2 regions of the Pseudoalteromonas sp. Ld19 genome follow, and region 2 is predicted to be linked to the other one. Evidence: predicted binding sites of a transcription regulator. Region 2 holds the regulator's gene; the other holds the start of a gene.
What was found. Region 2 encodes sigma-54, which starts transcription at its own class of promoters, with help from an activator protein. Its sites were predicted from a motif close to GTTGGCACGNNNNTNGNNT; they were not measured.

Region 1 (5,217 bases), on a different contig from region 2:
TAAGTACATCTAAATACTCTGTGTTTAGTCGCTTTAAGGACGCTTCAACAGATTGCTCAATCCAGTTAGCCGAAAAGTCGTAGCGTTTTGGCCCTAAGTCATCTTCAAAACGAATGCCACACTTAGATTGCAGATATATGTGTTCTCTAAGGTTTGATCGTTCACTTAACACCTTACCAAATACTTGTTCAGCTTTACCAAAAGTATAAATATCTGCATGATCAAAAAAGTTAATACCGCCTTCAATAGCGCTATCTATACATTCATGAGTTTGTTTAACGTGCGTGTCAGTAATTGCGTCTTTATTCCAACCGCCGCCCAAGCCCATACATCCAAATACAAGCTTACTAACGTTCGGTAAATATTTTGCTAGAGGAGTGTGGAGCATTTTGACTATCCTTAAAATTGCGAAGAGTATCCACTGTAAACAAAAAGCGCTAAACAAGAAACCATTAAGCGATGAGAAATTAATAACAAAAAAAAGCGCAGTAAACTGCGCTAAATCATTTATAAACTACCAGGTTAATTATCAACCAACAAGTGCTAATAAAATACCCGCGGCAACTGCACTACCAAGTACACCCGCTACGTTGGGCCCCATTGCATGCATAAGCAAAAAGTTATGTGGATTACTTTCAAGGCCAACTTTATTAACCACTCGCGCGGCCATTGGCACTGCAGATACACCCGCTGCACCAATTAATGGGTTGATAGGTGTTTTAGATATGCGATTAAGTCCTTTTGCCATAAATACGCCTGATGCCGTACCAATTGCAAAAGCCAGTGCGCCAAGCACTAAAATACCAATCGTCTCAACCGTTAAAAACTTATCTGCGGCTAGTTTTGAACCGACCGCCAACCCTAAAAATATAGTGGTTACATTGATGATTTCGTTTTGCGCACTGTTGCTCAATCTATCAACAACCCCTGACTCACGCATTAAGTTACCTAAGCAAAACATCCCCACTAGCGGTATTGCTGCTGGTAAAAACATGGCAGTTAAACTAAGCACCATAAGCGGAAAAATAATCTTTTCTTTTTTAGATACTTTACGCAGCTCTGGCATTTTAATTTTGCGCTCTTCTGGTGTTGTTAATGCACGCATAATTGGCGGCTGAATAATTGGCACCAATGCCATGTATGAGTATGCCGCGACCGCAATTGCGCCGAGTAAATCAGGAGCTAGTTTTGATGCTAAAAATATTGCAGTAGGGCCATCGGCACCACCAATAATAGCAATAGCGGACGCATCCTGTAGGGTAAACTCAAAGCCTGGCACATAGTTTAGTAATATCGCGCCAAACAAAGTCGCAAAAATACCAAACTGTGCAGCCGCACCTAATAACAGCATACGAGGGTTTGCAATAAGTGCACTAAAATCAGTTAGCGCTCCAACCCCCATAAATATCAACAGCGGAAAAATCCCCGTATCAATACCTACATAATATACGTAGTACAAAAGTCCACCAGGGTCTGATAAACCAGCCACGGGTATGTTTGTTAATATAGCGCCAAAGCCAATAGGTAATAACAGCAATGGTTCAAAGCCTTTAACTATCGCTAAAAATAAGAGTAAACAACCTACCGCAATCATTATTAGCGATGGGATTGTAAAGTTAGCGATGCCCGTTGCATGCCAGAGGTTTAAAATACCGTCCATCCTCTATTTACTCCTTATGCTAATGCAATCATAGCGTCGCCCGTTGTAACTGAGTCACCCTCAGAAACAAGTACTTCAGCAACAGTACCCGTGTGCATGGCACGCACTTCCGTTTCCATTTTCATGGCTTCCATTATGATAACTACATCACCTTCATTTACCACTTGCCCCGCTTTTACTTTAACCTTAAAAATATTACCCGCTAAAGGTGCGTTAAGTGTCTCGCCCGAGGCAACCGACGCAGACTGGGGCATATGCTCGGAATCTTTTAAGGTTACTTCTTTAAGCTCACCGCCTTGCGCTACTACTACGTCGTAAACTTTACCGTCTACTTTTACGCTGTATTGCTCGGCCTTTACGCTGTGATTATTTAAAGCAGATTTAGAGGGTGCTTTATTGCTTTTATCTTCAACACAAGGCACTGGTTCAAATGCATCTGGGTTGTTACGATTTTTAATAAATTTTAAACCAACTTGTGGGAATAATGCATAAGTTAGTACGTCATCAATTTGCTCATCAGCCAGTGTTAAACCTTGCTCTTGCGCTTCTTTTAACAACTCAGCTTCAAGCGTTGCAAGCTCAGGCGCAATATTATCAGCAGGACGACAAGTAATAACCTCTGCACCATTAAGTACACGCTCTTGTAGATCTTTATTCATTGGCGCGGGTGTTAAGCCATACTCACCTTTTAATACGCCCGCAGTTTCTTTAGTAATTGTTTTGTAGCGCTCACCTGTTAGCACGTTGAGTACCGCTTGAGTGCCTACAATTTGCGACGTGGGTGTTACTAATGGTAAAAAGCCTAGATCTTCTCGTACGCGCGGTATCTCGAGTAAAACCTCATTAAGCTTATCTGCTGCGCCTTGCTCTTTAAGCTGGTTTTCCATATTTGTAAGCATGCCACCAGGTACTTGAGCGAGCAAAATACGTCCGTCAACCCCTTTTAAACTACCTTCAAATGCCGCATATTTTTTACGTACGTCTCTAAAGTAAGCCGCTATTTCTTCTAGATGATTTAAATCAAGTTCGGTGTCACGTTCGGTTCCTTCAACAATTGCCACAATGGTTTCGGTTGCTGAATGTCCGTAAGTCATGCTCATAGATGAAATAGCGGTATCAAGCATATCAATGCCCGCATCGATCGCCTTTTGATAAGTTGCTGTACTTAAACCAGTTGTAGCGTGGCACTGCATAGCAATAGGAACCGATACGGTTTCTTTAAGTGCTTTAATTAGTTTTTCAGCGTCGTATGGTTTTAATAAACCCGCCATATCTTTAATACAAATTGAGTGGCAACCTAAATCTTCTAATTGCTTAGCTAGCGTTAGCCACATATCAAGCGTGTGCACAGGACTTACAGTATAAGAAATAGTACCTTGAGCATGTGCGCCTACTTTTATAGCCGCTTTAATCGCTGTTTCAAGGTTACGTACATCGTTCATTGCATCGAAAATACGAAAAACATCAACACCATTTTTATGTGCGCGCTCTACAAATTTTTCAACCACGTCATCTGCGTAATGGCGGTAACCTAATAAGTTTTGACCACGTAATAACATTTGCTGCTTAGTATTAGGCATTGCTTTTTTAAGTGCACGAATACGTTCCCATGGGTCTTCGCCTAAATAACGAATACACGAATCAAATGTAGCACCACCCCACGATTCAATAGACCAATAACCTGCGTTATCTAATTTACTAGCAATTGGCAGCATATCGTCAAGGCGCATTCGGGTTGCGAGTAATGATTGGTGCGCGTCGCGTAATACCAATTCTGTTAATTTTAATTTAGCCATGAATATGCCCCTTATTTATTATTTGATTTGTACTGAGCAATGGCAGCACTAATAGCAGCGATGTGCTCATTAGGCACACCTTGAGATTTAAAAGACGGCGATTTAGCTGGTATTGCTACCTCTGGTTCGCTAAAGCGCGTTACCAAACTTGACATAAGCGTTACTGCACCAATTAATATCGACAGAAATACAAACACCCCAACCATACCGGTGAGCATTAAACTACCAGCTGTTGTGAGTAGAGCACCTATATCCATTTATTTCCCCTTGAAACCTACATTGAAATAAAAAATCAATTTAATTAAATATTTATTCACTGGATGATAACAAAACCAATAACTTTGTCTACACCTTGTAAATTGGTAAAACCAATTAATCTTAAAACAACATGCCACCCAATTAATTTACATGCTGTAGGCCAACAAAAACAGGACCTACAATACATAGAGTGAATAACAACTATAGCTAAAAATTATATATAAGTTGTTAATTAACTATTTAACCTAGTAAAAATAGACATTAAAAATTATAAAAATCATAAAGAAACCTCACAATTGCAAATTGGTCTTACCAAATAAAATATATCCAGTAAATATTTATCAGTAGTTTTCAGTAGTGTGAATAAGTTACATAACAAAGCGTAAAAGTTACTAACCAATTAAAAATAAAACACACACAAAAACCATAACCGCATGATATTAAACAAAAATAAATATTGGCATGTAACTGGCATTAGTTATTGTGAGCAAAATTTATAAACCAAGGAGAAAACAATGTTACGCTGGACAATTACATTTCTAGTTATTGCTTTAATCGCTGCAGTGTTAGGTTTTGGTGGCATCGCAGGTGCCGCAGCTGGTATAGCAAAAATTATATTTTTTATCTTTATAGTACTTTTAGTGATTTCATTAGTTTCAGGTGCACTACGTGGAAAATCTCCCAGGTAGATAAAGCACTAACTAACACTAAAATTTAATTTAAACTTACAAGGAATCACATTATGAAATCTACAACTTTAAAAGCAGCACTAATTGGTCTATTCGCAAGTTTTTTCATCATGGGTTGTGAAGACAACCATGCGGAAGACGCAGGCGAACGTATTGACGAAGCAGTAACTGACGTGCAGAACAAAGTAGAAGATGCATGCGAAGAAGTTAAAGAAGGCGTAAACGCTGAAGAAACTAACTGTTAATACTTTTAGCACCGCTAAAAAACGGCTCTTGAGCCGTTTTTTTGTGTCTGCAATAAAATCACTGACTATAAAGCTGCTCATTTAGAGGTTAGCTTGTTAAAATAGAAAAAAATGATACTTTAAATAAGATAATATGGCATTTACAACGACCTACACACTCGATAAACCCTATTTTTACGAGTGCTTTGATGAATCACTGCCTTACAGTAAACGCGCAAAACCTAAGTATTTTTTACTTGTGTTGCTCGTTGCACTTGGTTTATTTGGTATTTATGGGTTAAATGATCACTACTTAGGATCGTTTTTGATTATGCTTGGTGTACTAGAGTGCGTCGCTTTTTACTATCGCAGACCTTGGTGGGTAACCAGACAAATGCTTAGTAGAGCTTCTGGCTCAGAAGTAACACTTACCTTCGATGACGACGGTATTAAATCTGCCAATCATTACAAAAACTATCAATTAGCATGGCAAGACATCAATACAGTAATAGATACGCAGCAAGGTATCCTGCTTCAAAATAAAAGCGGTATGCAGTATATTTCAAAGCAAATTCTCAGCTCTGAAATAC
Region 2 (5,217 bases):
GCGGTTATTACTGGACGTCACTCGCAAATTGTACAAAACCGTATGAGTAGCTTGACCATACAACACATCTACCAAGGTCAAGAAAATAAACTCGTTGCTTATGAAGAACTAAAACATAAACTTGATCTAACGGATGAACAAATTGCTTATATAGGTGATGATGGTCCTGACATGCCAGTGATGGAATTAGTCGGCTTTGCAGTCGCTGTTAACGATGCTCACCCGCTAATTAAGCGCCTGTCACACTACACCACACAAATGCCTGGCGGCTTCGGTGCAGTAAGAGAGCTTACAGACTTATTAATGCTAGAAAACGGGCACCCACTGACCACACAAGGTACAAGTTCATGAATATAGCGCGCATAATATTAAGCGTTTTATTCATCAGCTGTATGGTTTGGCTTTGGTACCCTTATTTTACGCAAACAAACATTACTACACAGAGCACATCTGAGGTTATAGCTGAGCCTGATTATACTGCAATAGAACTAAAACAAACTGCGTATGATGAGCAGGGCAAAATAAGTCACAAAGTGACAGCTGCCAAAATGGAGTTATATCAACAATTAGGTTTTACCTTTTTTGAAAAACCTATTTTTACTTTATATAACGAAAAACAGGCTTGGCGCATAAATGCTGATGAAGCAACCCTGTACGAAGGCAAACAATTAGTTTTAGAAGGTAATGTTGTCGCTAAAAATCTAACCGATAAAGCAATGATAGAAAAAATCGATGCCGATAATATTCAAGTTGATATAAAGCTACTAACAATGCGCTCAGAGCAACCTGTAGTTGTAACTGGACCTAATTTAAAGATCACTGGTAAAGGCCTAGAAGCCGATCTAAAAACCGAAGTGATAAAACTTATTAACCATACGCGAACCATATATTATGACCAATAAATTTTCAAAAATACTTATTATCCCAACGTTTTTATTAGCATTTAACAGTAATGCAGCAGAGCAGTCGACTCAACCGGCTGCCAACCAAATCTCAATAAGTGCCGATAAACAAGAAGGCCAATTAAAAGCCAATGTGGGTATTTTCGAGAAAAACGTTGAAATTATTCATGGAAATCGCCGTATTACCGCCGACCGTTTAGAAGTACACAAACGCGAAGAGCTCGGTGATAATAAGCAGCTATTAATTGCCACAGGCAGTCCGGCACATTTTGAAGAAAAACAACCCGACGGCACGACTATGAGCGCCAGTGCTGATGAAGTGCGTTACGATGTATCTAAGCGTTTTTTAACGCTTGTTGGTAATGCACAAGTATCGCAAGCGGGGCAAAAAATAAATGCAAAAAGTATTACTTACGATATAGAACAGCAATTAATTAGCGCTGAAAAAGATGAAAATTCAACGGATCGCGTTCACACAATTTTAGTGCCTATTGAAGCTAAAAAAAGTAAAACAAGCGACAAAGGCCAACCATGAGCACATTAAAAGCAGAACTATTAGCCAAAAGCTATAAAGGCCGTGAAGTTGTAAAAAACGTCGGCCTTGAAGTTAAAGCTGGCAGTATTGTTGGCTTACTTGGCCCAAATGGCGCAGGTAAAACCACCACGTTTTATATGATTGTGGGCTTAGTACCTAGCGATAAAGGAAAAATATCTATCGACGATAACGATATTACTCTTTTACCTATGCACAGTCGTGCTAGATTAGGCATAGGCTACTTACCACAAGAGTCTTCAATTTTTAGAAAGCTAACTGTTTATCAAAACTTAATGGCAATTTTAGAAACACGTAAAGAGCTTAAGAAGCAGCAAAGAGAAGATACGCTAAATAATTTATTAGACGAATTTAATATTCAACATATCCGTGACAGCCAAGGTATGGCGTTATCGGGTGGTGAACGTCGCCGCGTAGAGATAGCCCGCGCATTAGCGGCTGATCCCAAGTTTATATTATTAGATGAACCGTTTGCGGGCGTTGACCCAATCTCTGTACTTGATATAAAAAAAATCATAGAACATCTTAAAAATCGTGGGATTGGTGTGTTAATTACCGATCATAACGTAAGAGAAACCCTTGATGTTTGCGAAAAAGCCTACATTGTTTCTCATGGGGAGCTGATTGCATCAGGTACTCCAGAACACGTATTAAATGACAAAACAGTACGCGATGTTTACTTAGGCGAGCAATTTAGGCTGTAACATTTACGCCATGTCTTTAAGCATCTGCTAGTATTAATTATAACAACATAAAAGGATTGTTAGAGATACATGAGGCAATCACTACAGCTGCGCATGGGCCAGCAACTTACAATGACTCCACAATTGCAACAAGCTATTCGTTTGTTGCAACTCAGTACATTGGATCTCCAGCAAGAAATACAAGAAGCGCTCGACAGCAACCCACTTTTAGAGGTTGAGGAGCAAGACTATTCTGAAGACGCTGCAGGTAAAAATGAACAAAAATCAGACACCGATGATATAACTGTTAGCGCATCTGCCGACGATGCTCCAAGCGAATACGAACAAGACAGCGGCGAAGCACTTGCTAAAGATACGGTAAGTGACGACATGGCGATGGATGTTAGCTGGGACGAGTACATGAGTGCAGCTCCAGCCTCTTCATCAGGTCCAATGCCTGAAGACGAGTCTATATACCAAGGTGCATCAACGGAAACGCTCCACGAGTATTTAATGTGGCAACTTCAACTAACGCCATTTAGCCCTACTGATGAAGCGATTGCGATTGCTATTGTGGAAGCCGTAGATGATTCAGGCATTTTAACACTAAGTTGTGAAGAGATTCTCGAAAGCTTCAACCAAGAAAACGAAGATGATAATGAAGTTGAACTTGATGAAATAGAAGCTGTTTTAAAACGCATTCAATTATTTGATCCGGTCGGTATAGCAGCGCGTAGTTTACAAGAGTGTTTGTGCATTCAGCTTAATCAGTTTGATAAAGAAACACCCTATATTAATGAAACAAAAATGATTTTAACCGAGCACATAGACTTATTAGCAGCTCGCGACTATCGTACATTAATGAAAAAAACGAAGCTCAAAGAAGAAGAGCTTAAAGAAGTAATGACACTCATCCATACGCTAAACCCAAAGCCTGCAGATACTATTGTTAGGGAAGAGTCTGAGTATGTAATTCCTGATGTGTCAGTGAAAAAAATTAAAGGCCGCTGGGTTGTTGAACTAAATCCAGATAGCATGCCAAAAATTCGCGTAAACAGCCAATATGCTGCGATGTCTCGCACTGTTAAATCAAGCGGTGATAGCCAGTTTATACGCTCGCATTTACAAGAAGCTAAATGGTTTATTAAAAGCTTAGAAAGTAGAAACGATACATTATTAAAAGTAACTAACTGTATTGTTAAGCAGCAGCAAGGCTTTTTTGAACATGGTCCTGAGGCCATGAAACCTATGGTTTTAAATGATGTTGCTGAAATGGTGGAAATGCACGAATCAACTATTTCGCGTGTAACCACTCAAAAGTATATGCATACACCTCGGGGGATATTTGAGCTTAAATACTTTTTCTCAAGTCATGTAAGTACCGAAAATGGCGGTGAATGCTCATCTACAGCAATACGTGCACTTATCAGAAAATTAATCGCTGCAGAAAACTCAGCAAAACCATTGAGTGATAGCAAAATAGCGGATATATTGGCTGAGCAAGGAATTAAAGTAGCGAGACGTACAATCGCAAAATATCGCGAATCTCTGGCTATTCCACCGTCAAATCAGCGAAAAAGTCTGATTTAAGACGCAAACAAAGAGGGTAATGCTTATGCAACTAAACTTAACTGGTCGTCACGTAGAATTAACTGATTCACTAAGAGACTATATAAATACCAAATTTGCGAAGCTAGAAAGACACTCTGATCATATTAATAATGTTCATGTCATTCTTGATGTAGAAAAACTAAGCCAAAAAGCAGAAGCAACAATACATGTAAGTGGTGCTGAGTTATTTGCCTCAACTGAGCATCAAGACATGTACGCTGCCATCGATTCGTTGATTGATAAGCTCGATCGCCAAGTAATTAAACACAAAGAGAAGCTTGCTCGACACTAATATGATGAAATTAAGCTCACTTATATGCCAGGACTGCAGCAAAGCTGCGGTCCTTTTTAATAGCAAAAAAAGAATTTTAGAGTTTATCAGCGAACTTGCTCACGATAAGCTTCCGTACCTTTCTCAACAAGATATTCTTAGCGCTTTACTAAGTAGAGAAAAGCTAGGCAGTACTGGTATAGGTAGAGGCATAGCGATCCCTCACGGGCGCATGAGCGGTGCACAAGAGCCCTTAGCCTTAGTACTCGTTAGTGAAACACCTATTAGCTTTGATGCAATTGATAATCGTCCCGTTGATATTTTTGTTGCACTCATCGTACCAGATGGTGATAACCAGCAGCACTTAAAGACTCTGGCAACCATTGCTGATAAACTTAACGACAAAGAATTTTGTAAGCAATTGCGCAGTGCAAAAACGGATACCGAACTGTATCAAGTTATTGTTAAGCAATCGTAATTAATATAAAGGGTGATAAATGGAGCTAATTATCATAAGTGGCCGATCAGGTTCTGGTAAGTCGGTTGCTTTACGCGTTGTTGAAGATTTAGGTTATTATTGCGTAGATAACATTCCGTTAAATCTTTTACCTTCTTTAGTACGCAGCGTTTCTGATAACTACGATAAAATCGCAGTGAGCATTGATGTACGAAACCTTCCTAAGGAACAAGAACAGTTTAATGATATTCTTGAATACTTACCCGGTTTTGCAAAGCCTACTTTATTTTATTTAGACAGCGAAGATCAAACACTGATAAAACGTTTCTCTGAAACTCGCCGCTTACATCCCCTATCGGTTGACTCGCTGCCGCTTGATTTAGCAATCAAAAAAGAAAAAGAATTACTTGATGTACTGACCAATCGAGCAGATTATATGATTGACACAAGTGACTTAAGTGTTCATCAACTTGCTGAATCTATTCGTGAAAAAATATTAGGAAAAAAAGACAAGCAGCTTATTGTCACGTTTGAGTCGTTTGGTTTTAAACACGGTATCCCTAAAGAAGCAGATTATGTATTTGATGCACGCTTTTTGCCAAATCCGCACTGGGAGCCTGAGTTAAAACCGTTAAATGGGTTAGATCAACCTGTTAAAGATTATTTAGCGAGTCATAGCATAGTGCAAAAGTTCACATGGCAAATTCAAACTTTTGTACAAACATGGTTACCCCATTTAG

Region 1: the regulator sigma-54 is predicted to act here: its motif matches at 4,171-4,189, upstream of ACJJVZ_RS17110 (DUF1328 family protein).

Annotation. Positions count from the first base shown of each region.
Region 1 covers NZ_JBISHA010000022.1:54,159-59,375, forward strand. The annotation lists gene ACJJVZ_RS17090 (aldo/keto reductase family oxidoreductase) at 1-388, opposite strand, end outside; gene ACJJVZ_RS17095 (sodium ion-translocating decarboxylase subunit beta) at 530-1,660, opposite strand; gene oadA (sodium-extruding oxaloacetate decarboxylase subunit alpha) at 1,675-3,456, opposite strand; gene ACJJVZ_RS17105 (OadG family protein) at 3,468-3,713, opposite strand; gene ACJJVZ_RS17110 (DUF1328 family protein) at 4,230-4,403, shown strand; gene ACJJVZ_RS17115 (hypothetical protein) at 4,457-4,648, shown strand; gene ACJJVZ_RS17120 (YcxB family protein) at 4,782-5,217, shown strand, end outside.
Region 2 covers NZ_JBISHA010000017.1:257,025-262,241, reverse strand. The annotation lists gene kdsC (3-deoxy-manno-octulosonate-8-phosphatase KdsC) at 1-351, shown strand, start outside; gene lptC (LPS export ABC transporter periplasmic protein LptC) at 348-902, shown strand; gene lptA (lipopolysaccharide transport periplasmic protein LptA) at 892-1,437, shown strand; gene lptB (LPS export ABC transporter ATP-binding protein) at 1,434-2,159, shown strand; gene ACJJVZ_RS06325 (RNA polymerase factor sigma-54) at 2,229-3,728, shown strand; gene hpf (ribosome hibernation promoting factor) at 3,754-4,041, shown strand; gene ptsN (PTS IIA-like nitrogen regulatory protein PtsN) at 4,046-4,498, shown strand; gene rapZ (RNase adapter RapZ) at 4,518-5,217, shown strand, end outside.